2 linked regions of the Flammeovirga yaeyamensis genome follow. Each later gene encodes a partner of the first gene's protein in a complex. Links are inferred from orthologs where the notes say so. Each region holds a gene or a part of one and is shown in the gene's direction. Other genes may lie near its edges. The genes, in order: smc and KMW28_RS19425.

What was found.
Region 2: the proteins of smc (region 1) and KMW28_RS19425 are in contact, whole or in part, in a crystal structure (PDB 3ZGX), measured with the Bacillus subtilis proteins. The link is inferred for Flammeovirga yaeyamensis from one-to-one orthologs.

The regions. Positions count from the first base shown.
Region 1 is NZ_CP076132.1:3,936,884-3,952,857, forward strand. What follows is about bases 4,301-8,439. They hold smc (chromosome segregation protein SMC), read left to right. Parts: upstream 4,301-4,663; coding sequence 4,664-8,239; downstream 8,240-8,439. Other genes in these bases: KMW28_RS15510 (tetratricopeptide repeat protein), read left to right, coding at 4,301-4,540; KMW28_RS15520 (hypothetical protein), read left to right, coding at 8,395-8,439. Outside these bases: KMW28_RS15490 (AlbA family DNA-binding domain-containing protein), read right to left, coding at 1-280; KMW28_RS15495 (hypothetical protein), read right to left, coding at 590-928; accC (acetyl-CoA carboxylase biotin carboxylase subunit), read right to left, coding at 979-2,466; KMW28_RS15505 (hypothetical protein), read right to left, coding at 2,598-3,038; more of KMW28_RS15510, read left to right, coding at 3,221-4,300; more of KMW28_RS15520, read left to right, coding at 8,440-8,793; KMW28_RS15525 (electron transfer flavoprotein subunit alpha/FixB family protein), read right to left, coding at 9,040-9,993; KMW28_RS15530 (electron transfer flavoprotein subunit beta/FixA family protein), read right to left, coding at 10,035-10,766; KMW28_RS15535 (ferritin), read left to right, coding at 11,081-11,638; pncA (bifunctional nicotinamidase/pyrazinamidase), read right to left, coding at 11,697-12,332; KMW28_RS15545 (M42 family metallopeptidase), read left to right, coding at 12,485-13,558; KMW28_RS15550 (VOC family protein), read right to left, coding at 13,588-14,268; KMW28_RS15555 (hypothetical protein), read right to left, coding at 14,384-14,788; KMW28_RS15560 (hypothetical protein), read right to left, coding at 14,822-15,974. UniProt on the Bacillus subtilis protein: Required for chromosome condensation and partitioning.
Region 2 is NZ_CP076132.1:4,873,423-4,888,032, forward strand. Bases 7,905-10,679 are described here. They hold KMW28_RS19425 (segregation and condensation protein A), read left to right. Parts: upstream 7,905-8,807; coding sequence 8,808-9,551; downstream 9,552-10,679. Other genes in these bases: uvrA (excinuclease ABC subunit UvrA), read left to right, coding at 7,905-8,230; cobC (alpha-ribazole phosphatase family protein), read left to right, coding at 8,239-8,805; KMW28_RS19430 (glycosyltransferase family 39 protein), read left to right, coding at 9,538-10,656. Outside these bases: KMW28_RS19380 (hypothetical protein), read left to right, coding at 1-102; KMW28_RS19385 (DUF2480 family protein), read right to left, coding at 213-725; KMW28_RS19390 (hypothetical protein), read right to left, coding at 785-1,726; KMW28_RS19395 (murein hydrolase activator EnvC family protein), read left to right, coding at 2,022-3,173; KMW28_RS19400 (hypothetical protein), read left to right, coding at 3,357-3,848; Asp-tRNA(Asn)/Glu-tRNA(Gln) amidotransferase subunit GatC, read right to left, coding at 3,937-4,224; KMW28_RS19410 (lysophospholipid acyltransferase family protein), read right to left, coding at 4,344-4,931; more of uvrA, read left to right, coding at 5,405-7,904; KMW28_RS19435 (hypothetical protein), read right to left, coding at 10,689-11,480; KMW28_RS19440 (hypothetical protein), read right to left, coding at 11,605-12,234; KMW28_RS19445 (spondin domain-containing protein), read left to right, coding at 12,596-13,282; KMW28_RS19450 (mechanosensitive ion channel family protein), read right to left, coding at 13,347-14,252; KMW28_RS19455 (S41 family peptidase), read right to left, coding at 14,383-14,610. UniProt on the Bacillus subtilis protein: Participates in chromosomal partition during cell division. May act via the formation of a condensin-like complex containing Smc and ScpB that pull DNA away from mid-cell into both cell halves.

The DNA.
Region 1 (15,974 bases):
GTCGCATTGCACTAACTTGCACAATATGAATGCTATATTCAATTTTTCTCGATAAGTACTTCTTGATTGCCTGTTCCAATACAAACTTTTCCCCTTCAATATCCGTAAATCCGTCTATTCGTCCATCATCAGCCACACCAACAATAAGGTATCCTCCATATTTATTAGCGAACGCAACAACTTCCTTCATTATTTTAAATGGGTCAGCCGCTTTTTTCTTAAACTCAATTTTAAAGCCTTCCCCTTCATTCACCAACTGTTTTAATTCTTTTAAATCCACTCCTCAATCTTTTTAATGAACATATAATGTGAAGCAGTTTGCAGCTAATTCTTATCAACATTTCTATTTTTAAAATTGAAGTTATTCGATCTTCTTTTTTAAAATTTTAATATTTGATATTTTTTACCGAACTTTCAAAGTCATTAACACATAACTACGTAAAAGGACTTTAACAACTCTAGTTATCTTACACACACCTAAGACCATATTAAATATGGCCAGCTTAAAATAGATGTGTTAATGAAATAACTTACACATCCTCCTAGATAACAAGAGGCTGTCTTATTTAAATATAAGATAGCCTCTTTTTTATAATTCTGGTGATATTTCTCTAACCATCTCAAGGGCATCAAAATACACTCTATATGATTTACCTACCGCTGTAGAATCTCCTTCTGAGCATTGACCACCTTTCCCTACAAAATAAACATATTGTTTTGTACTTCTATTATCAAGATCTACTCTATCTGGAGCTCCTAATGTTTGTCTAACACCAGCAATGCTTACCCCTAATAATCGATCTTTGACACTCATAAAATCTTGATCTAATTGAATACGTTCCCCTTTACATCCTTGTGGATCGTTCTTCCAGGTAGTCATATCAAATTCTTCTTGTGAAATGTTCGCTTCTTTTGCACAAGAGGTCAAAAATAAAATGTTTAAAGTGATGAAACAGGTGATTATAATACTCTTTAAAGTCATCGTTTTAATTTCCAAGGGGTTGTTTGATTGATCAGAGAAGAGGTCTCCTCCGATTTTTTATTATCAAAAAATAGCTCTGCTAAAACAGAAGCTGCAACGAATTGCTCATTGTCAGTAAGTTCTTCTTCAAGGTATTTCGGATCATAGTATTTGTCAACAAAATGAGTCCCAAAATCACCACTAACAAAAGCATCATGTTGCAATACAAACTTACAAAAAGGTAGAATAGTTTCTAAGCCAGAGATCTTATAATCCTCTAAGGCCTGTAACATTTTTTGAATTGCATCCTTCCTATTTTCACCCCAAACAATTAATTTACTCATCATAGGGTCATAATGCATCTCCATCTTCATTCCCTGTTTATATCCGCTATCTACACGAACCCCTTCCCCACTTGGCTCTATATATCGGTGCAAAACACCTGTATCCGGCAAGAAGTTCTGATAAGAGTCCTCTGCATAAACTCTAACTTCTATGGCATGACCATTTATTTTTAAATCAGATTGCTTATAACCCAACTTTTCTCCTTCTGCAATTCTAATTTGTTCTTTCACTAAGTCTAGTCCAGTAATTTCTTCAGTTACCGTATGCTCTACCTGAAGACGAGTATTCATTTCTAAAAAGTAGAATGCTCCACTACTATCGTAGATAAATTCTACGGTTCCTGCACCTACATAATCACATGATTTTGCCACTCGTACCGCACATTCACCCATTTCATTACGTAACTCTTCGGTCAGTACGCAAGAAGGTGCTTCCTCTATTACTTTTTGATGTCGACGTTGTATAGAACATTCTCTTTCAAATAAATGCACTACATTTCCATGTGTATCGGCTAAAATTTGTATTTCAATATGTCTGGGAGATTGAATGTACTTCTCGATAAACACTGCACCATCACCAAAAGAATTTTGTGCTTCACTCACCGCTCTGTCCATTTGAGAGACAAACTCCTCTTCGTTTTCCACAACACGCATTCCCTTTCCGCCACCTCCAGCTGAAGCTTTGATCAGGATAGGATATCCCACTTCTTCCGCCATTTTTTCAGCAGCAGCAATATCTGTAATCGCCTCATCGCCTCCGGGAACCAAAGGTACATCGTATTTCTGTACCGTTTGTTTGGCCATCAATTTACTACCCATTACCTCAATGGCGTGGGCAGATGGACCAATAAAAATGATTCCTTCTTTTTCTATTCTTTGAGCAAAAGAGGCGTTCTCAGATAAAAATCCATAGCCAGGATGAACTGCATCTATTTTAAATTGATGACATACTTCTATAATCTTATCAATTTTTAAATAAGATTCTGAAGAAGCGGCAGGTCCAATAATAACAGCATCATCTGCTAAAGATACATGAGGAGCCTCTTGGTCAGCCTCACTGTATACGGCAACAGTATGTATTCCTAATTCTTTAGCTGATCTGATGATTCTTACGGCAATTTCGCCTCTATTTGCAACAAGTAATCGTTTAATTTTTTTCATGTTTATGTTTGTGTTGTTTTCCTATTGTTTGATATTCATTCAATAGGCTGATGCCTTTATCATGACATCGAGTGTTTATTATTCAAGGTTGGTTAAGTGTGTAAAATATCATTTGATACAACATCAAGTGATTAGTTGGAATGATGATCAAACCAAATTTTTTCTAGTATAAGTATAAATGATGAAGGAACAAACCCTTTCATTCCACCAAATCTAATTTTTTTATCGCTTACATACATTTCAAGGATTTTTACTATCCCTAATTTAGGGTCTTCCAATTTCTGAAACTTTTCGATTTGTCCCCAAGGCCACTCTAAAGTTTGCAATTGAAGATTTGATGGATGACCACCAACGAAAATAACCTTATCTTCTAATAAAAACAAAGCTCCAAACAATGGTGTATCCAAATGCATAGAGGCCCACATCCCTCCTAAAATATCTCGAGGTTGTAATGACATTTTCTCCATGAGTAGGATACTTTGGTTCCTCATCACTTTTAACGCTTTCTTCTCTAACGTTTTCATTTCAAGCCGATCAAAATGATCTAACCAATGTTTATTATTTTCATCCATTTTAAATTCAATTCAATAAAATCACAAAATATTAATAATCAACAGATTAAAATCCTTATATTTTCATTTAAACCATACATATAAGTCAAATAATCTTTAAATTTTGAAAGAATTACTTTGACAAATTGTTAATTTAATAGAGTATTCTATAATCCAATATACTACCACTTTACTTATTTACGATGACAAGACTTTACTCATTAATACTTATAATACTTATTGCTGCTTCAACGACCTTTGCTCAAGACGAATCTTCTGCCGAAGATTATTTTGTAAAAGGTGAAGTTTATGCAAGTGTCGGCCAATTACCTGAAGCGATAATGTCCTATGAAATTGCCATTGCCAAGGATTCCACAAATGCTTTATATTATTATGCCTTAGGACTTGCTCAGATAAGACATAAAAGACTAGGAGAGGCTATTGACGCCTTTAATACAACTATTGAGCTTGACTCTAATAATTTAGATGCACATCTTAAATTAGCTTTAATTGCTAAAGATGACAAAGATTATGAAATGGCCATTAAACATCTAGACGAAGCCTTCCGGATCACTCCGGACTTAGATCGAAAATTGGCCTATAAAACTAGAATTATCAATATACTTGATAAAACAGGAAAATTCGATCAAGCAGGTCCTCATTTGGAAGATGCCAAGAGTGTTCATCCTCAGAATAGCTATATTTTATATATGGATGCCAAATATCATAATTATGTAACAAAAAACTATGAATTGGCGAAAACAAGTATGCAGATTGCTATCGATAAAATGGAGGAAGAAAAAGGAAAAGCTCATGATCATTATTATTATGAATTAGGGTTTGCACATCACTCTCTCGAAGAATATGAGAATGCCACTTCTGCTTTTAGCCAAGTAACCAACGGGAAGATTAAAAGCAAGACAACTTCAATGTCTCCAAAATATCAATATCAATTGGCCTTAAGTCATTTTCAGATGTACGACATTAAACGCTCTGAAAAGATTCTTAATGCTGTGATCAAGATGAATAATTCCTTTGAGCCTGCTTATGATTTACTTATTGAAATCAAAGAAAATACTTTGGATAGACATGAGGTAGTAAAGCTTTTAGAACATAAGGTTTCCATTCAAATGGATAATACAAGAAAAGTTAGAATTTTGGCCGACTTAATTGATTTAGAAATTAAATACGGTGATTATGCTAATGCTAAAAAGCACATCAAAGAATTTGAACAATGCGGAATCCCACTACCTGATGTTCGATTTATGGAGGCAATCATCGATTACAAAGAGAATAAATTTGATGATGCTAGAGATAAGCTTTTAACAATAATGAATACAAAAGAATCGAAAACGAAGTATAAAGCACTTATGCTTATTGGCATGATTCAGATGTATGAAAAAAATTATGAAGCTGCAAAAATCACATTTTCTCAAAATTTCCCAGGAGAATTTAAAGTAGCTTCAAGGGAATATCTCAAATCAGTCAACAAAGAAGTCGATATCGCAAAGAAAAATAAATAATACGATTTACTAATTTCAGCTGTTTATCATAAAAAAATATTGAAGTCACCCTAATTTAGGGTGGCTTTTATTATGCAACAAAATCTTTTATTAGTTACATTTGAAAGATCCAATAGTTATGAAATGTTACTAAAAAAGTTAGAAATAAAAGGTTTTAAAAGTTTTGGTGATAAGGTCACTTTAAACTTTGATTCGGGTATTACTGCTGTCGTAGGACCTAACGGTAGTGGTAAATCCAATGTTGTTGATGCTATACGATGGGTTCTTGGCGAGCAAAGTACAAAAGCTTTGCGTTCGGACAAGATGGACAACATCATTTTTAATGGCACAAAATCGAGACGTCCCCTTCAAATGGCTGAGGTGTATCTCACGTTTATCAACAATAAAAACCTTTTACCAACAGAATACACAGAAGTAACTATTGGAAGACGTTTCTACCGTTCTGGTGAAGGTGAGTACTCTTTGAATGGGGTCCCTTGTCGTTTAAAAGATATTCACGGACTTTTCTTAGATACTGGTATTGGATCAGACAGTTATGCGATCATCGAATTAAAGATGATTGATGAACTATTGAATGATACTCAAAATGCTCGTCGAACTTTATTCGAGGAAGCAGCCGGAATTTCAAAATTCAAGAAAAGTAAAAAAGAAACGCTCAAAAAACTTAAAGATACGGATGCTGATTTAGAACGTGTAGACGACCTTCTATTTGAGGTCGAGAAGAACATGCGTTCATTAGAAAGACAAGCAAAACAAGCACAACGCTATATCAAATTAAAGCAGACGTATAAAGCTTCTAGTATTGAATTAGCACTGAAAAAAGTATCTACTCAGGCAGATGAACTGCATACGTTGGCCGATAAAATGACCAACATCAATGAGGAGAGAAATCAGACTATAAAGAATGTAGAAACATTAGAAGCCTCTATCTCTAAGGAGAAAAAGGAATCTATTGATAAAGAAGAATTGTTGGCTTCTCGCCAAAAGACTTTGAATGAGCATATTTTAAAAATGCGTCAGATTGAGTCGGAGAAAAAGATTAAGGGAGAAAGAAGACGATTCTTGGAAGAGAAAAAAGCAACCCTTCAAAGTCAGGCAACACAAGACAGAGAAGCAGTAGCCCTTTCTCAACAAGGTATTGAAGCGTTACAAATTCAGTTAAACTCCATCGAAAAAATGGTGATGGAAGTAGAACATGAATTGGACAATACCCAAAGACAAAGAGACGATCAAACGCAAAAAACAGATGAGTTGGAAGTAAAAACCAACGAGTTTGAGCAGATGGTAAAGAACAAGCAATCTGTTATTTTCCAACTGAAGCAAAAGATCGAAATCAATGAGGTACAGCTCTCTGCATTAAAGCAAGAATTAGAACGAGCTCATGAAGAATCGAACGATAAAGCCTCTAGTTTAGAAGAGTTTGATACACAATATGCCTCTTTAGAAGGCGAACGTTTAAGTGCTCAAGTGGTGTATGATGAGGTGAAAGAAAAACACACCCAACATCAAGAAAAAATAAGAGCTTGCCGCGAAGAATTAGAACAAGTTAAGGATCGTTCATCAGAAATTTTTAGAATTCTTGATGCCAAAAAGAACGAACATAAATTAACTAAATCTTTGGTGGACAACCTTGAGGGATATCCTGAGGCCATCAAATATTTAAAGCAAAATACCGATTGGGCAAAAGAAGCTCCGATGTTATCCGATACGCTGCATTGTAATGATGAGTACCGTGTTGCAATTGAAGGCTATCTAGCTCCTTATTTAAACTATTTTGTTTTAGAAACAGAAGATGATGCTTGGAAGGCGGTGAACCTTTTAGAAGAAATGAAAAAAGGTAAAGCCAACTTCTTACTACTTGATAAATTCGAAGGCTATAAACCTTCTCCAAGAAAATCTGTTGATGATGCTATCCCTGCATTAGAAGTGGTAGATTACGACGATAAGTACGCTTACCTCATTATGTACTTATTGGACGGAGTGTACATTGTGCATCGCAATCAGAATAACTTACCTAAAAACGACAGTGTTATTCTAGTCACGAAAAATGGTAAGGCGATTCGACGTAAGTCAGCTATTTCTGGTGGTTCTACGGGATCTTTTGAAGGTAAATCTTTAGGTAGAGTAAGACACTTAGAACAATTGACAGAAGAGATTGAAAGTCTGGAACAAGAAGTTCAAGAAATTCACATCAAGAAAGTAGAAAAGCAAGCAGAACATAAATCTTTACTACAGGTAAATATGCAGCACGAATTGGAAAGTGCTCAGCATAATTTACAAGTAGTTTCTCAAGAACTCATCAAAATTAAAACTCAGAAGGAAGAATTTTCAAAATTCTTAGCACAGAGTAGTAATAAAAAAGAAGAGATCTTGGAGAGAATTGGTCAGGCTGAGGTGGAAATATCAGAAGGTAGACCTCAACTCGAATCTGAATCGGGTGCCATAGAATATATGGAAGAAGAGTTGTTCGAGATGAAAGATCAATTAACTATTGAGAAAGAGAAAAAAGTAGAGCTTTCGAGCAAATACAATCAACTACATATTAATTTCCTTCAGCAGGAAAATCAGTATAACTCTCTTAAAAAAGAAATTGATTTCAAAAACGAAGACTTAGAAAAAGCACACCTTCGTATTGATCACAATTTTGAAGAGATTCAAAAAGTAGAAACTGAGTTATTAAAATCAGATTCTATGGATGAAGAGGGTGCGAGTGCTTTGGAACGTATGGAGATCGAGCGTTTAAACATCGAAAAAGGTGTTTTTGAAGCCGAAGCATCCTATAAAGCAGCCAAAGAACTTATTGCTGATACTGAAATTGAGATCAAACAAGAACAACAGAAAAAAGAGCATATCGATCAGGAGTTACTGTCTGCCAATGAGCGTATCAGTACTTTACGACTATCGCTTACCTCAGTAAAAGAAAAAATTGCTGTGGAGTTTGAGGTTGATCTTGAACAAATGCTTCTTCATAAAAACAAAGAAGAAGACGAGGAAGAAAATCCATACAAAGCCATGCACATCTTCGAGTTGGAGCAGGTAAGTGAGGATGCAAAACGTAAGTTAGCCAACCTAGGTGCAATTAACCATACAGCAATTGATGCTTTCAACGAAATCAAAGAGCGTAATGCATTTATTTTGGGTCAGAGAGACGACTTGAATAAGGCAAAAGAGCAATTGATGAAAACGATTGAAGACATCGACAATATTGCTGAAGAGAAGTTTATGACTGCCTTCACTCAGATTCGTGATAACTTTATGGAAGTATTCCGATCGTTATTTACAGAGGAAGACAACTGTGATTTACGTTTAGCCGACGAGGATGATCCTTTGAACTCTAAAATTGAGATTCTTGCTCAACCAAAAGGTAAGCGTCCGTTAACAATTAACCAATTGTCTGGTGGAGAGAAAACACTTACGGCCACTGCCCTATTGTTCTCCATTTATTTATTAAAGCCAGCGCCATTCTGTATTTTCGATGAGGTGGATGCCCCTCTTGATGATGCCAACGTGGATAAGTTCTGTAGAATTATCAATAAATTCTCTGGAAACTCACAGTTTATTATTGTTACCCACAACAAAAGAACAATGGCAAGCACAGATGTAATCTATGGTGTAACGATGATTGAACAGGGTGTAACTACTGTAGTACCTGTAGATATCAGAAATACTCCTCAGTTAGAGGCGTTTACCTCAAAATAATATACTGTACATTTATTTTAAACGATGTTCATTTACGTACATTAACTAATTTAGACTCAACATTATAAATTACTGATAATCTGATATTTATATAAATGTTTTCAATTTTTGAATCATAGAGTTTGTAACTAATATTCTCTCAATGTTCTAAAAAGATGAAAACTCGATTTATTAAATACTTATGTGTCCTCTTTATCCCTTTACTTTTTTCGTTTACCTCTCAAGACGATACTTTACATTTGCATAGCGATGATAAGAAGCTATTCTATTACCACAGTGAATGGTACAGTTGTGCAAAAACAGGAAGAGACCTTCTGAAGAATAAAAAGCAATTACTACATGCTATAGAGTGGATTGATCATAGCTTAGACTTAGATATCAATACACTTAATTTAGAAATTAAAGGAGATTACTATTTGAAAGTTGGTGATCTACTATCAGCAATAGAACAATATAAGAAAGCGTTAAAAGTAAATTCTACTCAGTATTGTCTGGAAGAAGATTTTAAAAGAATAGAAAAGAAATTAGCGAAGCTGAACCGGAAAAAAGAATAACAAAATTCTCTATAAAAAACTGAACCTCAACATTCTCATGTTGAGGTTCTTTATACGATTTTCATCAGTAGTTTGCCAGAATGAAAAAAATGTCCGACTAAGTTAAAAAAATCTTCTGATAATACTATTGTATCATCGAAGTATTACAAATATAGGGAACTATTAATAAATATCAATAAGTTCCCTAAATATTAACAAATAAATTTTAAATTTTGGAAACAATTCCAAAATTCAAGCTTATTTCTTCTAATTCTGTGAATTTTTGATGGCCTCAATCAATTTAGGCACTACTTCGAAAGCATCTCCTACTACACCATAATCTGCCGCTTTAAAGAACGGAGCCTCAGGATCTTTATTAATCGCTACAATCACTTTAGAAGAGTTGACCCCTGCCAAGTGCTGAATAGCACCAGAAATACCTACAGCAATATATAATTGAGGAGCTACCTTAATACCTGTTTGTCCTACGTGTTCGTGGTGAGGTCTCCAATCCATATCAGATACTGGTTTAGAACAAGCTGTTGCAGCCCCTAACGTGCCTGCTAGATCTTCGATCATTTGCCAGTTTTCAGGACCTTTCAATCCTCTACCTGCTGATACTACTTTATCTGCCTCTGGTAAAAGGATATCACCTTCTTGCTTATGCACACCCACTCTTTTCACTCCGAAATCAGCATCACCGAAAGATACAGAGAATTCTTCTACTGCAGCATCTGTACCTGTTTCTTCTAATTGAACTACATTTTTAGCGATTGTAATTACTTTATTTCCATCAGGAACACTTACATAAGCAAATGCTTTTCCTGTAAATACACCTCTTTTTACCGTAAATCCATTAGATGTATCAGGTAAATCCTGAACATTTGCCACTACTGCACTATTGGTTTTAATCGCCACTCTAGCAGCAACGGCATCTACCAAAGATGAGCGTGACATCACAATTGTAGCGGCTGAAACTTCTGCTGCAGCGGCTGCAATTAACGTAGCTGTGGCTGCAATAACACCATCGTTTAGTCTTTCGTCTGAACAATGAAGCACTTTCGCTGCACCAAACTTACCTACTTTTTGTAATTCAGATCCATCAATTGAGCCCATTGCTACCGCAGTAACATCGCCTAATTTTGAACCATATGTAACTGCTTCTAAAGAGGATTTCTTAATCACCCCGTTATCTGCTTCTATAAATACTAATACTGACATTTTATTCTATTTTATGTGTTAAGTGGAAAAGTAAATTGATATTAAAGGACTCTAGCTTCGTTTTTCAACAAACCTACTAACTCGTCCATCTGACCTGCATCGACCATTTTACAATCGCCTTTTTCAGCCGGTAATTCGAACGAATCGTATGATGTTAAGCCGTCTACTCCTACAGGTTCAACGACCTCTAGTGGTTTCTTTCTTGCCATCATGATACCTCTCATATTTGGAATCTTCCATTCAGCAATTGGCTCTTGACAACCCGCTACGAATGGCATGCCCACTTCCACTTCTTCGTGACCGCCTTCGATTTCTCTATGTAATTTAGCTGTAGATCCTTCAACTTCTAATCGCATAGCAGGTGCAATTGAAGGAATCCCCATCAATTCGCCTACAAGACCATGAACTAAGCCAGAGTTAAAATCAGAAGATTCACGACCCATTAAAATCATATCAAAACCTTTGTCTTTAGCATATTCAACAATTTGTTTTGCTACAAAAAGTGAATCTGTTGGTTCTGCATTAATTCTTACGGCATCATCAGCTCCGATAGCTAATGCTTTTCTGATAGATGGTTCAGTATCTGCTAAACCTACGTTTAATACAGTAACTGACCCTCCTTCTTTTTCTTTGATTTCTACGGCTCTAGCCAATGCAAAATCGTCGTAAGGGCCTATAATGAATTGAACACCATTGGTGTCAAGCTTGTTGTCTGCAAACTTGATTTTTGTTGTCGTATCCGGAACGTTACTAATACAAACTAAAATTTTCATGTGTTATTATTTTTTGGATAAGGCTGTACAGTAAATACAGCTTAGTTTTTATTATAATGTTTTATTGGTTCTGCTAAAATAGTATGCATGCATAATAAATTCCAAACTTTATTTAGAATAATTATTAAAAAACATTCACAAACTAGATTTATAGTGATATGTGAAACAAAATCCTTTGAAAAGTTTTTACTTTGTAAGCATGGGTTTAAATTAGTTTCTATCTAAACTCTGATAATGGAAATATTCAATTGAATTTATTAAAGTATTGAATAGCTTCCTAACAAAATTTGAACAATTACATCCATATTACGAAAATGCCAATTACTAAGAAAAGATTACAGACCTCTTTAAATCCAGAGGTAGAGAAAATGTTAAACCAACAGGTACAATTAGAAGATCAATCCTCACAGTATTATCTTTCGTTTGCCTCTTGGTGTGAGAGAGAAGGGTATGTAAAGGCTGCCGAATTCTTATATGAGCATGCTGAAGAAGAAAGACAGCATATGTTGAAATTCTTCAAGTTTATCAATGCAGTTGGTGGACATGCTTTAGCTGCAGAAATTACACCGGTACCTTATGAGTTCGAATCGCTTAGACAAGTATTTGAATTGGTATTAGAGCACGAAATTAAAGTTACAAAGGCTATTAATGAGATTGTGGACTGTTGTTTCCAAGCTAAAGATTTTAGCACATTCCAATTCTTACAATGGTTTGTTGCTGAACAAAGAGAAGAGGAAGAAACAGCACGTACAATACTTGATGCTTTTGATATTATTGGAGAAGACAGTCCACAAGGTATGTGGATGATCGACCAAGAAATTGGAAGGATAGGTGCAGAAGGCATAGATTCTGATATGGGAGATCAAGCTTAGATATAAAAAAAAGGATACTTTAGAGTATCCTTTTTTTATGGCTTTGATTATCTAGTAATTAATAATCTCCACTAAATACTTTTTCTAGTTCATAGCTTTTTATTACCCTTATACCAGATACTTTCATATCGGTGATGGCGTTTTGCACATCATTTGGTCGATAATTAATACCTCTTGATGCATCTTCTATCATGAATGTTTTATAACCTAACGATTTTGCATCGAGCGCAGTAAACTTCACACAGAAGTCCAAAGCAATACCTGCTACATAAACTTCAGTTACTCCCTTCGATTGTAAAAAGTCATGAAGACCAGTATCGTTTAGTTTTTCGTTATCATAAAACCCGCTGTAATCATCAATATCTTCGTTTGTTCCTTTCCAAAATACTTTTTCAATTACTTCCGTATTAAGATCAGAAGGGAATTCTGCTCCATGAGATTCTTTTACACAATGCGGAGGCCATAATATCTGAGGAACTTCATTTACTTCAACAATTTCTCCTACTTCTCGATCCTCATGATTTCGTGCAAAACTTTTATGTGTAGCAGGGTGCCAATCTTTCGTGGCCACTACTACATCAAAATGGTGGTTTATGTTATTAAGCACTGGAATAATTTGCTCTCCTTCCGGGACTACTAATAGTCCGTCGGTAAGAAAATCATTTTGTACATCTATTATGATTAATGCACGCATATATATATTTATGTAAATGATGGTTCAAAAAACATCTCAATTTAATATATCACCAAAAAAAATCATAAAGATGATACAAGAATAAATCGATCTATGTAACTTAACGTAATAGAAAACGATTAAGGTTTGTTTTTAAAATATTTTAAAACAATATGGATCAACATAGTAAAGATTTTTTATACAAATATCTAAATAACGCTTCTCCAACAGGATTTGAGGCTGAAGGTCAAAAGATTTGGTTAGACTATATTAAACCATATGTCGACGAGACTTATGTAGACAATTATGGTACCGCAGTAGGTATTGTCAATCCTGATGCTCCTTACAAAGTAGTTATAGAGGCACATGCCGATGAAATTTCTTGGTATGTGAATTATATTACTCCAGAAGGATACATTTATGTGATTCGTAATGGCGGTTCTGATCATCAAATTGCAACTTCTAAAAAGGTGCTTTTACATGGTGAAAATGGCATTGTGGAAGGTGTGTTTGGTTGGCCTGCAATTCACACACGTAAACCTGGTAAAGAAGCAAATCCATCTCTAGATAATATCTTTATTGATGTTGGGGCTGATTCTAAAGAGGAAGTAGAGGAAATGGGTATTTTCGTAGGTACTGTAATCACTTACCCAGACGAATTAGGCGAACTAAATAAAGGTCGTTATTTTACTGGTAGAGCTCTTGATAATAGAATTGGCGGTTTTATGATTGCCGAAGTAGCTCGTCGTATTAGCGAAGAAAAATTCAAGGTTCCTTTCGGTTTATATGTTGTTAACGCTGTACAAGAAGAAGTGGGATTAAGAGGTGCTGAAATGATTACTCAACACATTAAACCTAATGTAGCTATTGTAACTGACGTTTGTCATGATTCTTCTGCACCAATGTACGATAAGAAAACTGAAGGAGATACGAAAGGCGGTAAAGGTCCTGTACTTACTCTTGCTCCTGCTGTACAAAATAACTTGTTGAAGATGCTAATTAATACCGCTAAAGAGAAAGAAATTCCTTTCCAAAGAGCTGCCTCTTCTAGAGTTACAGGTACAGATACAGATGCTTTTGCTTATTCTAACGGAGGTGTACCATCGGCATTAATTTCCCTGCCTTTGAAATATATGCACACTACGGTAGAAACTGCACATAAAGATGATATAGAAAATACCATCAAATTGATGCATGAGTTTGTGAAACAATTAGAAAATAATCACGATTTCAGATACATCAAATAGTATTTGATGAAAACGCAGGCAAGATCAATTTATGGTTTTGCCTGTTTTTTTATGTCTAATTTTCCTTCTAAACAATTCAAGTGATAATCTACCCCATCATTATCGAAATCTAAGGTGAAGGAGATTATTTCGGGATAAATATCTGTCGGAAACCATTCTGTTTTTTTCTCATTATCAATACAAATAAACAAGCCATATTCATCTCCTATCGCACAAAAACGATCCATATTCCCATCATAAATAGGCAAATTACATTTTGCTAATTCCTGATAAATACTGGAAATCTCTTTAGATGGAAGACCTATTTCTGAAACACAACTGATGTTATGAACATCAAATGATTTGGTGGCTTTTTGATTTAGATTTCTTCGACCTATAAACTCAACTATATTGTGATCTTTGTCTTTGAAATACATAGCTTCGGCATTCCAAGCAGAGAAATCAACCACTTCTTTTTCTTCATAAGGTATTAATCTCGCTCGCTCTTCTAGCCAATGCTTTGCCTCATCAATTTGATTAAACGGAATATTAAAGGCAAAATGATATGGTTTTGCTTCTAGTGATTTCTTGAAGGTTAGTCGACTACTTCCTATCTGAACACTAAATTTAAGTAATGTCTCTTCTAACAATTCAAATCCCAACACTTTGGAATAGAATAGCTTTTGAGCTTCAATAAAACGACAATCGAGAGTTAAATGTTGAATATTCATAATAGATAGAAAAGAAATAGTTGAACCTTCAATAGATTTAATATCTAAAATACATAAAAAAATGGATGCCTCAATTGTTTTGAAACATCCATTTTTATCAAATTCAAAATAAGAATTAGTTCATCTTTGGAATAGTAATTCCTTTTTCCTCACCGATGATTACATTAATCTTATTTAGTTTATTTTTCTTAAGCTTTGTTGATTTCAAGCCATCCTCAGAAACCAATTTTCCTTTTTTGGCTACAACATAATATGCTTTTTCTTTCAAACCTTTAGTGAATTTCACTCTTCCATTATGGTTTGTTTTTGTCTTTGCTTCTACGCCATTTTCCTCGTCCCACGCATCATCTTCAGTTTCATAAATAATTACCGTAGCACCTTCAACAACATTTCCTTTAGTATCCATTACTGTTACTTGTAGCACAGGATTGATGAAATATGTCGTCGATTCCGATGAAGATGGTAGATTAAAGCTAGAAGCTAAAATACCAATAAAAATTAGTACGATTAGTTTACTCAAATTAGTCATAAAAAGTTCTATTTGAAGTTGAATTTAAAAATCATGCCCTAAAGTTACATAATACTTTGGTTTTGATTGTCTAAATCCGTCTTCAATTCCCCAAGCAACGTCTAATTTTAAGTAATAACCTAATAATGTGGTTCTAGCACCTACACCATGCCCCATCAAGAAAGGATATCTAAAGTTCTTCACGGTAGCATCAAAAGCACCCGAAGATATCTCTTCAGTATTTAATGAGTTATCCTCTTCAAATGGGTTCACACCAGTCCAAGCAGAACCAATATCAAAGAATACGGTCAACTGTAAATCTCTAAGTAATTTTGATTTTACTGGTCTCTTCGTCAAGAACTTCATGACTGGCATTCTCAACTCCGCATTAAATAACATGTAATTCTCACCTTCCCACTTGTTCCAATTAAAACCTCTCATAGGCATATTGAATTGGGTGAAAAATAAATGAGTTAAATCGGCTTCTTCAATAGTTTGATTTTCTCTCGGCACTCCCCTAGGGTCGCTATCCATTGAACCAAAGGCCCAGTTATCCATACCTCCTAAACGATACGTCATTGGTGTTTTTCCGAAGAACGATCCTGCAGATGCTCTCAAAGCAAGGGTCATCGATCGAAGTACTTTTTGATAACGTCTGATATCGAAACTTAAATTTTGGAATGAAAAAGATATATCATTTAATCCCACATAGTTCTCGTATCTTATTTTTGCACGAGTACCAATCAACATGTTTTTCCCTCTCTCTAAGCTGTTATCAAATACATATTCTACGTTAAAACCTGTCCAAAAACGTTTGGTATCAGGAACTGTTAAACCAGGTTGAAGTGAGGTATCAGAATATCTTGTGAATGTTAGGAAAGGTTGGAATTCAATTCTACTACGAATACTTACTGGTAATGAAATTCCACCTTCATAGTACGATTTAGAATATTTCTGTGCTCTTTGCTCTATTTCTAAAGCATTTCTTTCAAAACGAAGGGAGAAGTCAACTCGACGTTTTAAGTAAAGATATTCTGCGAAGAAGTTACCATTGTTTAAAGAGAATGTTCCAAATAAACCTGCATTGATTTTATGGTTTTCCATTGCATCTGTCATCATTACTTCAAACTGAAGTCCTGAACCGTACAATGGGTCAAATCTCATGTTGGTATTGAATCCATCCACAGAAAATCTTGTT
Region 2 (14,610 bases), 940 kb from region 1 along the record:
GCCGCTTATTCACTTCGCCCTGTATATATGATAAAAGACAGCAAGAATGTTGTTGACCATCATGCTGGGTTATTTGTAGCCCAACTTCAATTAAGAATCTGATATTCAATTGAGATATATCTAATTACCTCCGGGTATAAATTTTCGTTTTCCAAAAAAAAACACCAACTGTTCTGTTGGTGTTTTTTTATATATAATTGATGAAACCAAAATTATTTTTTCCTAGGTTTCTTATAAATTGGCACTGTACTACAAGGCTCCCCAAACATAATTGTCTTTGCAACAGGTCTCAATTTCTCTGTAATTTTTACATAAGCTGATGTTGGAACAGCTTCCTTGCTACATCCTTTGATCACTATCGGTTTATCCTCAAATTCATTGATATCCAAAGCGTCAATAGCCTTCTCGAAAATACTTTCCTCCAAACGTTCTAAATCTCCAAAGACAATCGTCTTGGCATATTTTTCAAAACGTGTGGTCAGCAACATATAAGCCCAAGTAGGAATAATGGCATCTACAGAACAGGTAATTGCGACATGCTTTCCTTCGTATGTAGACCAATCGTGTTCTTTTAAGAATAGTCTAAAATCCTTTTCACGTAACACAATTCCCTGAAAAAGCTGATCTTTTATATCAAATAACACTCTTTCTCCCTGTGGTTTAATTTCTTCAAGATCTAAAGAAACAAGGGCACTCTGAGCGACTCTATTTACAATTTCATCCATGTTTAAAAAGTTTTCTTATTAAACTGATTTACGAAGACAAAGTTACAAGTTTATATCTACTATTTTAATTCTTTCTGATAGAAATCGTTCACTAACGATTCCCCACTAAACTGATATTTAAACCTCGCCAAGCCTTCGTTTAAGTATTTCCCATCCTCTTCACATGAGTGACCAAAATCGATATATTCTTTCTCACAATCTCCGATCATCTGCATAAAAACAGCATCAAGTACTTTGTATTTTCTACCTTCTATAGAGTTGACTGAATACTGTACTTTGCAAACATTCGGAGTAAGAAACAATAAAGCGCCACTCAGCATTTCCCCTCCTTTAAACCCTCCTATCAATTTTATTTGATCAGGAAATAATGATTTTAGATAAATCAATTCCTCCAAAGAATGCGTAGGTGTCACATTATGTCTGCTCGTTAAATTATCATTCAACATTGTCCAAAATGCTTCAAAGTCATCACAAACTTTAATTTCAATATCATTCGATAAGGCTATTCTTTCATTCTTTCTCCTGCTTCTATCAGCCGCAATCTGACGATCAATTTTTATTACCCCACTCAAATCCCTTCTTATCAATTGCCATGAATTTTTAAATAGAGCATAGACGTCTTCTTCCCCTTGTTCGGTTTTGTAGATATATGGAGTTACCTTATAAATGATTTTTTGAACATCATGCACTAGACAATAACGTTCTATTTCAGAAAGTATATCAATGATTTTTTGAACAAAGGTTCTTGGTTTGTACAAAAGTCCACCAAAAGTAAGCCCTGCATGAGAACTCACCACTCCATCATTTAAAGTAGCAGGAAATAAGGCTACAATTTGATTCGTTTGATTTCTGATGATGAGAGAATAATCAATAAATCTGTCTTTATGATATTCAATAAAATCACGAGTAAAAAAAAAGTGTTGTTGCATACATTTCATCACAAAAGTATTCCACTCCGCCCTATTCTCTTGATGATACCTTTCTACTTTATATGTTTCCACTTTTATATGATCGAAAAAATGATGCTTTTACCCAATTTCAAACATGGGGATTAACTACTTTTTAAAATGAGATTCTTCTCAGAAATAAATATAAACAGCGTTTTAAAAATAATTCTACTTCTCTAGAAAATAGCGTTAAATTCTTCCTAAGAAACTGATGTAAATATCTAATTTATCTTTAATAAATACATTAAGGAATCAAATTTGTATATTTATAACTTAATACTGCTTTTGCATTCTGAAATAAAAAAATTATTTCAGAATGAACATCTAAGTGATTTTTTACTACTATTCAATGCGTTTCTTTTTTACGATAATAGCAATATGTTTTTCTTACATCTTATTCGCTCAACAAGATGTACAACAGGCTAAGAAAAAAATAGCCCAGACTTCTGCTATTCTCAAAAATACAACAGAACAAAAAGAAACTTCATTAAGTGAATTAAGCGACCTTGAAGCTCAAATTGAAGGTTTAGAACATCTGTTGGATCAAATTAATAAGCGCATAAATGTCTCGAAGAAAGAAGCTTTATTGGCTACACACAGTATCGATTCTCTTAACGATAAGGTGCTTCTTCTAAAACAAGAATATGCTCAACTCGTGTATGCCTCTTATAAAACAGGAGGTGACTTCGAACAGTTGGCTTATCTTCTTGCTAGCGATAATTTCTCACAATTTGTCAGAAGAGCAAGTTACATTGAGCATTACAAAGAAATTCGTAAAAAGCAGATTTTAGAAATTGAAAGAACACAAGCACTCCTAGCCGATAAAAAAGTAGAACTTGAAGAACGAAATAAAGAAGAACAAGTCCTTTTAAAAGAAGAGAAGGCTCAACTCGCTTCATTGAAATCATTAGAAAAACAACAAAGTGAATTAATAGCTGATCTTAAGAACAAAGAAGAATATCTAAAGAAACAGCTAGAACAAGAAAGAGAAGGTTTAGCTGAAATTCAACGTCAGATGTTAGCCATTACGACTAAAATAAAATCTGATGAAACATCAAGAAGTAAAGAGTTGGCCATGGCCTCCTCTAAATCTTTTGATGAGTTGCAAGGAACATTAATTTGGCCTGTTCCCGAAGGAGTTATCACCAATCGCTTTGGTATTCGTCCTCATCCCATCTTGGAGGGCGTTTCTATAGAAAATCATGGTATTGATATTCGTGTAAAACAAAACACCAAAGTAAAAACGGTGCACAAAGGAGTAGTCACGGCAGTATCAAAAGTACCCAACCTTCAAAATGTTGTCATGTTAAGACATGGCAACTACTTTACGGTTTACTCAAAACTTTCTAAAGTATATGTAAAGGTCGGCGATCAGCTTCCTTCTTCTAAAGCAATTGGGTTAGCAGGTAAAAACGAAGACGGTGTTTACGAAGTTCAATTTCAAATTTGGAATACTGAAGGACAAAAATTGGATCCTGAACAGTGGCTCGCTAAAGATTAATTCCTATTCATTCCCAACGACTTCCTCTAAACTCTTTTATTATTCATGTATTTTCACGTGTGAATAATATTTAATGAGTAAGATTTTAATTACATTTATTTGAGTTTTTACTTTTTTTAAGAGTTCTATAACAAACTCAATGTATTTTATCTCGTTCAATCGGAGACAACAAATAATTAAAACATGAAAAAATTCTTATTCACTATCTGCGCTCTACTAGCAACTGTAAGCCTTTATGCTCAAACCCCTGCTTTTACTGCATCACCTCAAGGTCAAAATATGGACTTTGAAACAATCAAGACATTAATTAAAGCTGAAAAAAGAGGCGTTTTAAAAGAAAACATGAATTTAGCCGAGGATGAAAATGATGTTTTCTGGCCTGTTTATGATAAATACGAATTCGAACATAGTCAATTGATGAATCAGCAATACGCACTTCTTAAAGAGTATGCTGAGAATTTCGAAACTCTTGATGAAAAGAGAACGGATGAGTTGATGAAATTGGCTTTGAAATTAAATAAACAAGAAATTGATCTTAATTTGAAGTACTACAAGCAGATGAAAAAAGTCGTTTCTACACAAACAGCTGCTCGTTTTGTTCAGATTATGGGACAGTTAAATACAGTGATCGACTTGAGCATGACTCAAGAGTTACCGCTGATTAATAACCTTTAATCGGTAAAGTATTTAACAAAAAAAGACCTTGGAGGATTCAACTTCAAGGTCTTTTTTTATTTGAAAATATTTTATTAAAAGAGCTTTTTTACTCCAATACTTTTGGTACTCTAAAGTAATCTGCGTCCTTTTTAGGAGCATTCTTTAAAGCATCCTCATGCGACAAAGTTCTTGCTGCTTCATCTTGTCTCCACACGCTTTGCTCTACTGTCATGTGAGTTAACGGCTCAACACCATCAGTATCTACTTCTTCAAGCTTTGCTACCCACTCCACAATTTCGTTCATGCTTTTCAGCATTTTCTCTTCTTTGTCTTTATCCAGTTCTAAACGGGATAAATGAGCAATTTTTTCTATAGTATCTTTATCAATAATCATAATTAGTGTTTGATTATTTTATCAATATATCACAAATTAAATGATTTATTTGAGATAATTTCAATAAAACACATGAATTAGTAAGAAATAACTCTTTTATACATCATAAGAAAAACCAATTAACCTTTAGTTGAATATTCTTTTGGGTAATGCTTTTTCAATTCAGCTTCTATGACCTCTTTCGTTTTCTTTTTCAATCGGTCCACATCATCTAAAGTGAGTCCTTCTGTAGAAATTGGTGCATGCTGTACCAAACGCAAAGGCGTCCATTTTAAATAAGGGCCTAATGATGGCCATATTTTCCAATTACTCACAATAGTCACCGGCACAACAGGCTTTTGAGCACGGATCGCAATTATATATGCCCCATCTTTAAAAGAATTCAAAGTAGGTGGCGTTCTATTTTGAGTACCTTCAGGAAAAATCCCTAAACTATACCCTTCTTTTAATCTATCAATTGATTTTTGAAAGAGTTCCTCATTCTTTCTCGAATTTTTTCTATCCACAGTGATATGGATATTTCTAAACATCCATCCAAAAATAGGTGCTTTTCCTAAACTGTTTTTCCCTAAAAAGATCACAAACTGATCCACAATCAATTGCAAAGCAGGAATATCCAGAAAAGAGGTATGATTACTCACAAATACATAAGCCTCTTTCTTCGACAATTTTACTTTTTTTTCCTTTTTAATAGGAATCAAAATCATGATATAAGTAAAATAGGCCCAAGCTTTATTTAGGTAGTAAGTGAATGGCAATAGCTTCCTATTGGGCACCCAAATAACTAGCGCAAAAAGTGGATACAACAGTAAAAGCCCAAGCATGAACATACTGATACCCCAGATTAAATAAAGTCTTAAAAAAAACATCATTTTGGCTATTGAATTAAGTGAAGATCACCTCTTCTTAAATTACCAGCAAAGAGAAAATTTAGTTTAGTTTTTACTTGAATACTTTTCTCTTACTTACAAAAATGATATATTTTTTTATTGATGAATAAATGTTCAATGATTTTTTCGTCAATTCACAAGATATTTTCTTACTATTTGATGTTTAATTAATGCATTTCTCTAATTTTATAGTCTGTTTTTTATCATCTTGTATATGAATAATGGTAGTGCGTTAAAACGTAGATCCGATTATTCAAAACTAAGATTTCAAAAGTCACCATCAGCTTTTTATGCGTTCAGTAGATCAACTCAACCCCAAAGAATACATTATTGTCAAAGGAGCCAAAGTCAACAATCTAAAAAATGTTGATGTGTCCATTCCTAGAAATAGTTTTGTGGTCATCACAGGTGTTTCAGGATCTGGAAAATCCTCCTTAGCTTTCGATACCCTTTTTGCAGAGGGACAACGTATGTATGTGGAAAGTTTGAGTTCCTATGCCCGTCAGTTTTTGGGCAGAATGGAAAAACCTGAGGTGGAATACATCAGAGGAGTTTGCCCTGCCATCGCGGTAGAACAAAAAGTCTCAACGAAAAACCCTAGGTCTACTGTAGGTACCACCACCGAGATTTACGATTACCTCAAATTACTTTTTGCAAGAGTAGGTACTACCTACTCACCTATATCTGGAGAAAAAGTAAGTAAATCTTCTGTAACGGATATCGTCAACTACATCTATACTTTTAAGGAAGGCACAAGGTTTATTATCTCTTGTCCATTAAAAATTCCTGAAGGACGTGAACCAAAAATTGCTCTCAACCTTCTACTACAGCAAGGTTTTACAAGAGTGATTGCTGATGGTCAAGTGGTGTATATCGAAGAATTAGTAGAAAGCTTAGAAAAAGGTGAAAAGGTAGATCTCGAAGCCTTGGAAATGCTAATTGATAGAAACGCAGTCAAAAAAGACGATGAAGAGAATCAGTTTAGAGTAGCTGACTCCATTCAAACTGCGTTATTCGAAGGTGTTGGCGAATGTAGAATCGAAATTATCCAAAAAGGAAAAGATAAAATTAGCACAACCTTCTCCGATAAGTTCGAAGCCGACGGAATGATCTTCGAGGAACCAAGTGTCAACCTTTTCAGTTTCAATAACCCTTACGGTGCTTGTAAACGATGTGAAGGTTTCGGTAAGATTTTAGGTATCGATCCTGATTTAGTCATTCCCGATAAAACACTTTCTGTGATTGATGATGCGATTATGCCTTGGAGAACGGAAACCATGAAAAAATGGTTGAAACCTCTAACGGATAATGCACACGAAAACGGCTTCCCAATTTTTAGATCGTACAATGAATTATCTGATGATGAAAAGGATATTCTTTGGAACGGTAAAGGCAAGTTTAAAGGTATCAACAAGTTCTTTGATCACTTAGCTTCTAAAACGCATAAGATTCAATACCGCGTGATGTTATCAAGATATCGTGGTAGAACTGTTTGCCCAGAATGTCATGGTTCAAGACTTAGAAAAGATGCTTCATATGTCAAAATCGATGGTAAATCAATTATTGATGTGGTATTAATGCCTATCGAAGAATCGAGTGCCTTTTTCGATAAAATCAAATTAAACATACACGAGCATAAAATTGCCGATCGCCTTCTTGCAGAAATCAAGAACAGATTGCAATACATGAATAAAGTGGGGTTAGGTTACCTTACCCTCAACCGTCTGACAAGTACTTTATCGGGCGGTGAATATCAAAGAATAAAATTAGCGACTTCTTTAGGTTCTGCATTAGTAGGATCGATGTATATCTTGGATGAGCCAAGTATCGGTCTTCACCCAAGAGATACACAAAACCTTATCGTTGTTCTAAAAGAATTACAGCGATTGGGGAATACGGTTATCGTAGTAGAACACGAGGAAGAAGTAATGCGTGCGGCCGACGAAATTATTGATATCGGACCGGATGCAGGTAGTTATGGCGGTCAACTTCAATTCCAAGGAAGTATTGACGAAGCCATTGCAAACCCAGAACAATCGCATACCACTCGTTATTTAAGTGGATTATCATTTATTCCGACACCGGAAAAGCGTAGACCTTGGTCAGAATACATCGAAGTGATAGGAGCCAAAGAAAACAACTTGAAAAACCTTGATATCAAATTCCCATTGGGAGTAATTACATGTATTACGGGGGTTTCTGGTAGTGGTAAATCAACTTTAGTTAAAAAATGTCTGACTCCTGCTTTAAACAGAGCATTGGGGAATCATACAGACGAAAAAGCAAAGATTGATCGAATCGATGGCAACATCAAGAGTATTACCAAAGTGGAGTTTGTCGACCAAAACCCTATTGGTAAATCATCTCGTTCTAACCCTGTAACCTACGTTAAAGCATACGATCCAATCAGGGAATTATTCTCTAAGCAACCACTTTCTACCAATAGAGGTTACAAGCCTGCTTTCTTTTCTTTTAATGTGGATGGAGGCCGTTGTGAAACTTGTCAGGGTGAAGGAACAAACAAGATAGAGATGCAGTTTATGGCGGATATCTTCCTTCCTTGCGAAAGTTGTGGTGGTAAGCGTTTTAAAAATGAAATTCTTGAAGTAAAATATAAGGAGAAAAGTATTTCTGACATCCTCGAACTCAGTGTAGACGAGGCGGTAGAATTCTTTGCCGACCAAAAGAAGATTATCCAGCGTCTCCAACCATTACTTGATGTTGGTTTGGGTTATATTCGTTTGGGTCAATCATCAAATACTCTTTCTGGAGGAGAGGCACAAAGAGTAAAATTAGCTTCATTCTTAGCCAAAGGCACACTAAAAGAATCCGAAAGAGTACTTTTTGTATTCGATGAACCAACGACCGGACTTCATTTCCAAGACATCGATAAATTAATGAAAGCCATCAATGCATTGATTGATAAAGGACATACGGCCATTATTATCGAACATAACGTGGAGGTAATTAAAACAGCCGATTGGATGATCGATATCGGTCCTGAAGGAGGTAAAAACGGTGGAGACATTGTCTTTGAAGGAACTCCAGATGATATTATTAAAACCAAAAATGGCTTTACTGCAGGTTATTTAAAAGCAGCCATGAAATCTAACTAATTTACTATATGAGCATGACGATCTATCTTGTTCGACATACTACCCCTGATGTCGAAGCAAGCAAAATTTTATATGGACAAACAGATTTAAATTTGGATCAAAATTTTGATGCTGAAGCCGAAGAAGTAAAACAAACTATTGGTGATGATGGACTATCCAGTATTTTTTATAGTCCACTAAAAAGGTGTAAACAATTAGCAAAGAAACTACCTGCTGATATTCACATTGAAGATGATCGTTTGCTAGAAATTAATTATGGTGATTGGGAGATGAAAACCTTCCACGAATTGGGTGCTGACTTAAAAGAGTGGGCCAAATATTTTGATCATAAGGCGGCTCCAAATGGCGAATCTTTGATGGACGTAAAATCGAGATTATGCGATTTTTGGCAAGATAATATTCAATATGATGAAGGTAAAAGTATCGCTATTGTAACCCACGGTGTTGTAATGCGAGTAATTTTATGTTACCTTCTCGAAATGCCTTTAAAAAATATCTTCCGAATTCAGTTTGGGTTTGGTAAGGTAATTAAGATTGAACTACAAGAATCTGGTAGAACCAGAGTAAACATATAACAATGAGCTTCGAAATAAAAATTCAAATATTTGAGGGCCCTTTTGATCTCCTTCTTTTCTTTATTCAAAGAGATGAATTAGACATTCATGATATTCCTATTTCACAAATCACCAACGATTTTTTAGGGTATATGGAAGATATGGAACGTCTTAATATTGAATTAGCGAGTGATTTCATTGTTGTTGCGGCTACGTTAATGCGTATTAAAGCAAAGATGTTATTACCAAGAGTTGAAAAGGACGAAGATGGCAATGATATCGACCCAAGAGATGAATTAGTCAAACACCTTTTAGAATACATGAAGTACAAATCGGTTCTTCAAACACTAGAAGAGTGGGAAATTTCTATGCTAAATAGAGAAAAAAGAGGAAACATCTCCAACGAAGTCTCTGATATTGAAGAAGAAATTGGAGTAGAAGCCGAACTTCAGAATGTGGACTTATTCAGCCTTCTAAAGTTCTATCAAAATGCCTTAAAGAAGCTAGATGCCCAAGAAAATGCACCTCGACATCAGGTAGTAAAGTATCCTTATTCTCAAGAAGAAAGACAAGACAGCATCATCGATACCTTAAAAACTAAAGAAAAGTTTAGTTTTATGGATTTAATTAAAGCAGATTTTAATAATGTGGCCATTGTTTTCAACTTTCTAGCTGTTTTAGAGTTACTTTCTCAAAACAGAATTACCATTGAAGTACACGAAGGATTCAACAATTTTGATATTAAGAGAATTGATGAAGCTGCTTAATTCTATCCAAAAAAAGTCCTATCATTATCCTCTACTTTTTATCCTTTGGTTAATAACACATGGTATATTGTGGCAGAGTAATGGACCTAAATTAGGTGCTGATTCTCGCTTCTTTTTCTACCTTTCTGATGATATACTTAATCATCAAATGACATTCGATAGAAGCGTATGGTACCTAACTTATGGTATTTTCATCACATTCTTTCGTCTATTTACTCAAAAAATTGAAGCGATTGTTGTTGGACAGTTAGCTTTGAACTTCCTCAGTGGCGTCTGTTTATATCAGATAATTAAAAAATATTCAGATCATTCTACAATTGCTTTTTTAGGGACATTTGCCTATTTGTTCTTCCCTATTTCTTTAGAGTGGAATTACATCATCTATAGTGAGTCTCTATTCACATCACTTTCTATAATCACCTTTTATTTTTTCACACGAAAAAAGTACTGGAAATTCACTTTCCTATTTTTACTCACATTTTTTACACGACCTAATGGTATTGTATTATTAAGTGCTCTTGTCATTGCCTATTTCTTAGAACTATATCAATCCAAAAAAATTAAAAGAAGCTATATAATTGGAATATCATCTATCGGCTTTCTTTTATTATTGATAATTTTAAACCGTATGATGTCGTTCTATGGTCCGCTTATGATAGAAGGATATCTAATTGCAGAAATCATTTACCCTAAATACACGTATTTCATTCAACCCATTGATTCTCCTTTTCTGATATCAAAAGACCAGAATATACTTTTACAGTTAATAGGATTTTCTTTTGGTAACTTATGGTACTCAATTCAACTATTTACTATTAAAAGCCTATTTTTTTGGGGACATATTAAACCATATTATTCCACTTTACATAACCTGATAATTGCCGTAACCCTCTATCCTCTTTATTTTATTTCGGTATTAGGTATTCGACAAATAAATAAGTGGGATCTCCTTTTAAGATCATTTGTTTTGTTTATCCTTTTTCAAGGTCTAGTTGTTGGTTTAACATCAGAAAATTGGGATGGAAGGTTCTTACCTCCCTTACTTCCTTATTTGATTATTTTGGGATGTATAGGCCTAAAAAAATACCCGACCTTATCAAAATAAAGTCAGGTATTAATTATTTATATAAAAGGCATCTATTTTACGAAATGTAAATCACTAATTGGAACAGTTATAACATCTTGACCTATTTGATAGGTAATCGAATCATCTGCTTTGTTATAACGAACAAACATATCTTCACTACTTGCATAATTTGATTCTTTATAATTTGCTGTATTTGGAGTAATGAATTGAATTTCACAATCTACTGTTTCACCAGTCCATGCTAAATAGTATTCAAATTTAAATGTATGACCAACTAGGTTGGAAGGTATTTCCACATTATGAGGTCTTTTTAAATCTTCACTTCTATCTGTTGTTTCTTTTATGATTTGAGTATCTACTTTTCTATTTACAAGGTAGTCTGGCGTTTGAATGGAAGCCAATTGCTTGTTAGAAACAGGTGAGGTAGTTTGTATAACCGTTAAACCTTTATCGTTTACCGGACGAACTTTTTCACTTAATTGAGCTGCTGGCTGGTCTTTTTTAGGGAGTGAAAACCCATAGTCTTCAAATTTAGCATGTTGACTTACGTCTTCTTTTGTGAACTTATCTAAGGTTTTTAAAGAACTTTTTGATGAAATAGAACCACCTTGGTTTTCGTCTGGCTTGGTATCTACTCCAGAAACTTCATCTCCTTTATTTCCTTCGGGAGTTTCTGTTACTGTTTGATCTGGCGTTTGTGAAGCTGTAGAATCATTTGTGGCCAAAACTGGTTTTTCTACTTTTGGTTTCTGAGCTACTGGCTCTGGATCTTTATCTTTATTACAAGCTGAAATGGATAATAATAATGCTAGTGGTGCGATGAATTTGATTGAATTTTTCATGATAATTCTAGTTTAATTTAGTTTTCTGATGTATTAAGTTTTGTTGCAGTTTATGACATTCAGATTGGAGACTATATATAGATATAGCTATCACTAACTCTATATATAGTTTCCTGAACTGATGTTATTTTTTAAGTGTTTTCAGTTCTTTCACATTAACCGAGTAATCTCTACCCATAGCATGGAACGAAATTGTATTTGTTGATTCATCATATTTAAATGATAAATGATCATTTCCGTAGTCATTGCTAGTACCATCAAAATTCAACAACTTGATTTTAATGTTGATATAGTCTTTCGACATGACTAAAAAGGTTACATCAGATAAGAAATCATCATTAGGAGTTTGCTGTTTAAACTTGTAAGTATTTCCTGTCATAAAGAAACCGTCAGGTATAGGTTTCTGTGATTCTAGGTACTCCTGATATTCTTTACTCTGAGTAAAAGTCAGAAAGTCTTTTTGTGCTTGTTTAAAAGGTTTGATCGGGGTTGAATCCGTTCCTTTTAATCCTGAATTTTCTTGAGGAGTCTCATCTGTAGTGGAAGGTTTAGTTGTTGTCACCTCTTCTGTACTTGTGGTTGTTTCAGGTTTCTGAACAGTTGGATTAGTTTCTGTAGAATCCGTTTTGGCTTGAACCTGTTCTGCTGGTACTTCTATTTTTGCTTTTACTGGCTCTGGATCATTTTCTTTATTACAAGAAAATAATGAGAACATAAATGCTGTGGTTGTTAAGATATAGATTGACTTTTTCATAGATTAATTAGATTTGATTGATTTGTTAAGAATAATTAAAATTACTTCTTCAAATAACGTTAGTGTTAAAAAAACGGACATCAAATTAACAGTCAATAACAAAGAATCAATTTAACTTTTCCAAGACAAACAAACTAAAAACACCTATTAAACACACAATATCAGATATTTACATGTTAAATAATTATATTATTTAAATTTTATATAAATAATGACCTTTCAAGTATTTACTTACACTTTTAACAGTTTAAATAATTCTATGAATGTGAAATACTTCACATTCTAATTACCAAAACATCATTAAATTGTGATTATAAATCATTATTCAGCACCTAATTAACTATTAAAAATACTACTTATCATGAAGAAATTTCTCTTACTATTTACCATTGCCCTATTCTCTTTAGGTTGTGATAATAACGAAAATGATACTCCTCCTACTAATCTTCCTGAGCTTTCAGAAACAGCAACCTACAAAGTCACTTTCCAAGGAACATGGAGTAGTAGCAGTCATCCAACCGAATACCCTAGCAACTCTCACTTTTCTGGTGTTATTGGTATGACCCACAATCAAGATACTAGTTTTAGAACTGTTGGGCAGTTGGCTACAGAAGGTATTAAAATAATGGCCGAAACTGGTGGAAAAGGCACCCTAAGTAGTGAAATAAACTCCATAATTGAAGATGGTAATGCTTCAGTATTAATAAGTGAAGGTGGTCTTTCTACTGGTTCTAGTGGTATTAGTTTTGAGGTAACTGTCGATAAGGATTACCCCTACATCAGTTTATTTTCTATGATTGCTCCTAGCCCTGATTGGTATGTAGCTATCGAAAATTACCATTTGATAAATGAAGGAGCTTGGGTGGAGTTAATCACTTTACAACCCATGCATTATGATGCAGGCACTGATAGTGGAGTTTCTTTTGCATCACCAAATGCTCCTACCACACCACAAGAGCCCATTTCTATTATTACAAGTTCTCCACTTGGAAATGGAGAAATGGTCAATCCGTCAGTCGCTACTTTTACTTTTGAAAGAATAGAATAAAAAAAGGCTTTCGTGGATGTGTATTTTCATCTACGAAAGCCTTTTTCTTTATATAAATTAAAGACTAATTTTCTCTTATTTCATTTTGCTTAGGCATTGTAAAATGCTCCCACCCGCTTCCTAAGTTCAAATCTCTTTGAGGGAAAGGAATAGAAATACCTTCATGTTTAAAGCGCTCAAACAAGGCATAATAGATGGAGCTCTTTAAATGTCCTGGCTGAGAATAATATTTTACAGTCCATACATTTAGGGTAAAATTGATAGAGTTATCACCCCATTCTACGAACATTAAATCAGGAGCAGGACTTTTCATCACTCCATCAATATGATTAAGGACTTCTAAAGTGACTTCTCTAACTTTTTTTGGGTCTTCGTTATAAGATACACCAATTGGAATTCTTATTCTTACTCTCTTCTCATTATGCGACCAGTTAATCACATTATTTGATATAAACTGAGAGTTTGGAACAATTACCGTAATATTATCATTGGTTAAAATGGTTGACGATCTAGAATTGATTTCTACCACTTTACCTCTAGTATCACCAATTTCAACCATATCACCTACTTTAATTGGTTGCTCAAATAATATGATTATACCCGATATAAAGTTATCAGCGATTGTTTGTAAACCAAAACCAATACCTACACCAAGTGCACCAATTAGGACTGATAATGAGCTAAGATTAATTCCTGAAGATTGAAAAATGATAATACATCCAATACTCACAAAAGAATATCTAAATATCGTCCCGATATTATAGCTTACCGATTCTTCCAATCCATATTTGGGAAGTATTTTATTTACCAACATTTTTCTTAGCCTACTTGATAAAAAGAAAACCAAGACAAAAGCCAGAATAATAGCTATTACAGATAGAGGAGTAAACTCTTTTCCACCTACGTGGAAAGGGTAAGTAAAAATCTCAACAATAAGTTCAAAAAGTTCATTATCACTTATTTCTTCCATAGTAGTTTAATTTTTTTGAGGTTAATAGATTGTAAAATCCTGTTCCAAAACATAGATTTTAATAAAAATAAAAAGGCTACCATTAAGGTAACCTTTTATATCAAAAATCTTATTTTATCACCACTGAAAATTAATTTCCAGATAATATTTTCTGATAACGTGCATCGTCATTCAATACTTTCACCGCCTCAATTACATCAAGGTCAGCTGTAAATGTAGATTCGATTTCACCAGCTTCAAGGTAATATCTTTTACAAATTTCAGCTTCAAGTACATCTGTGATTTCTTGCCTAAACTTAATCACATCCGACTCTTTATTATGATAAACTAATTTTCTCAAGTTTTCGATTTCATCTTT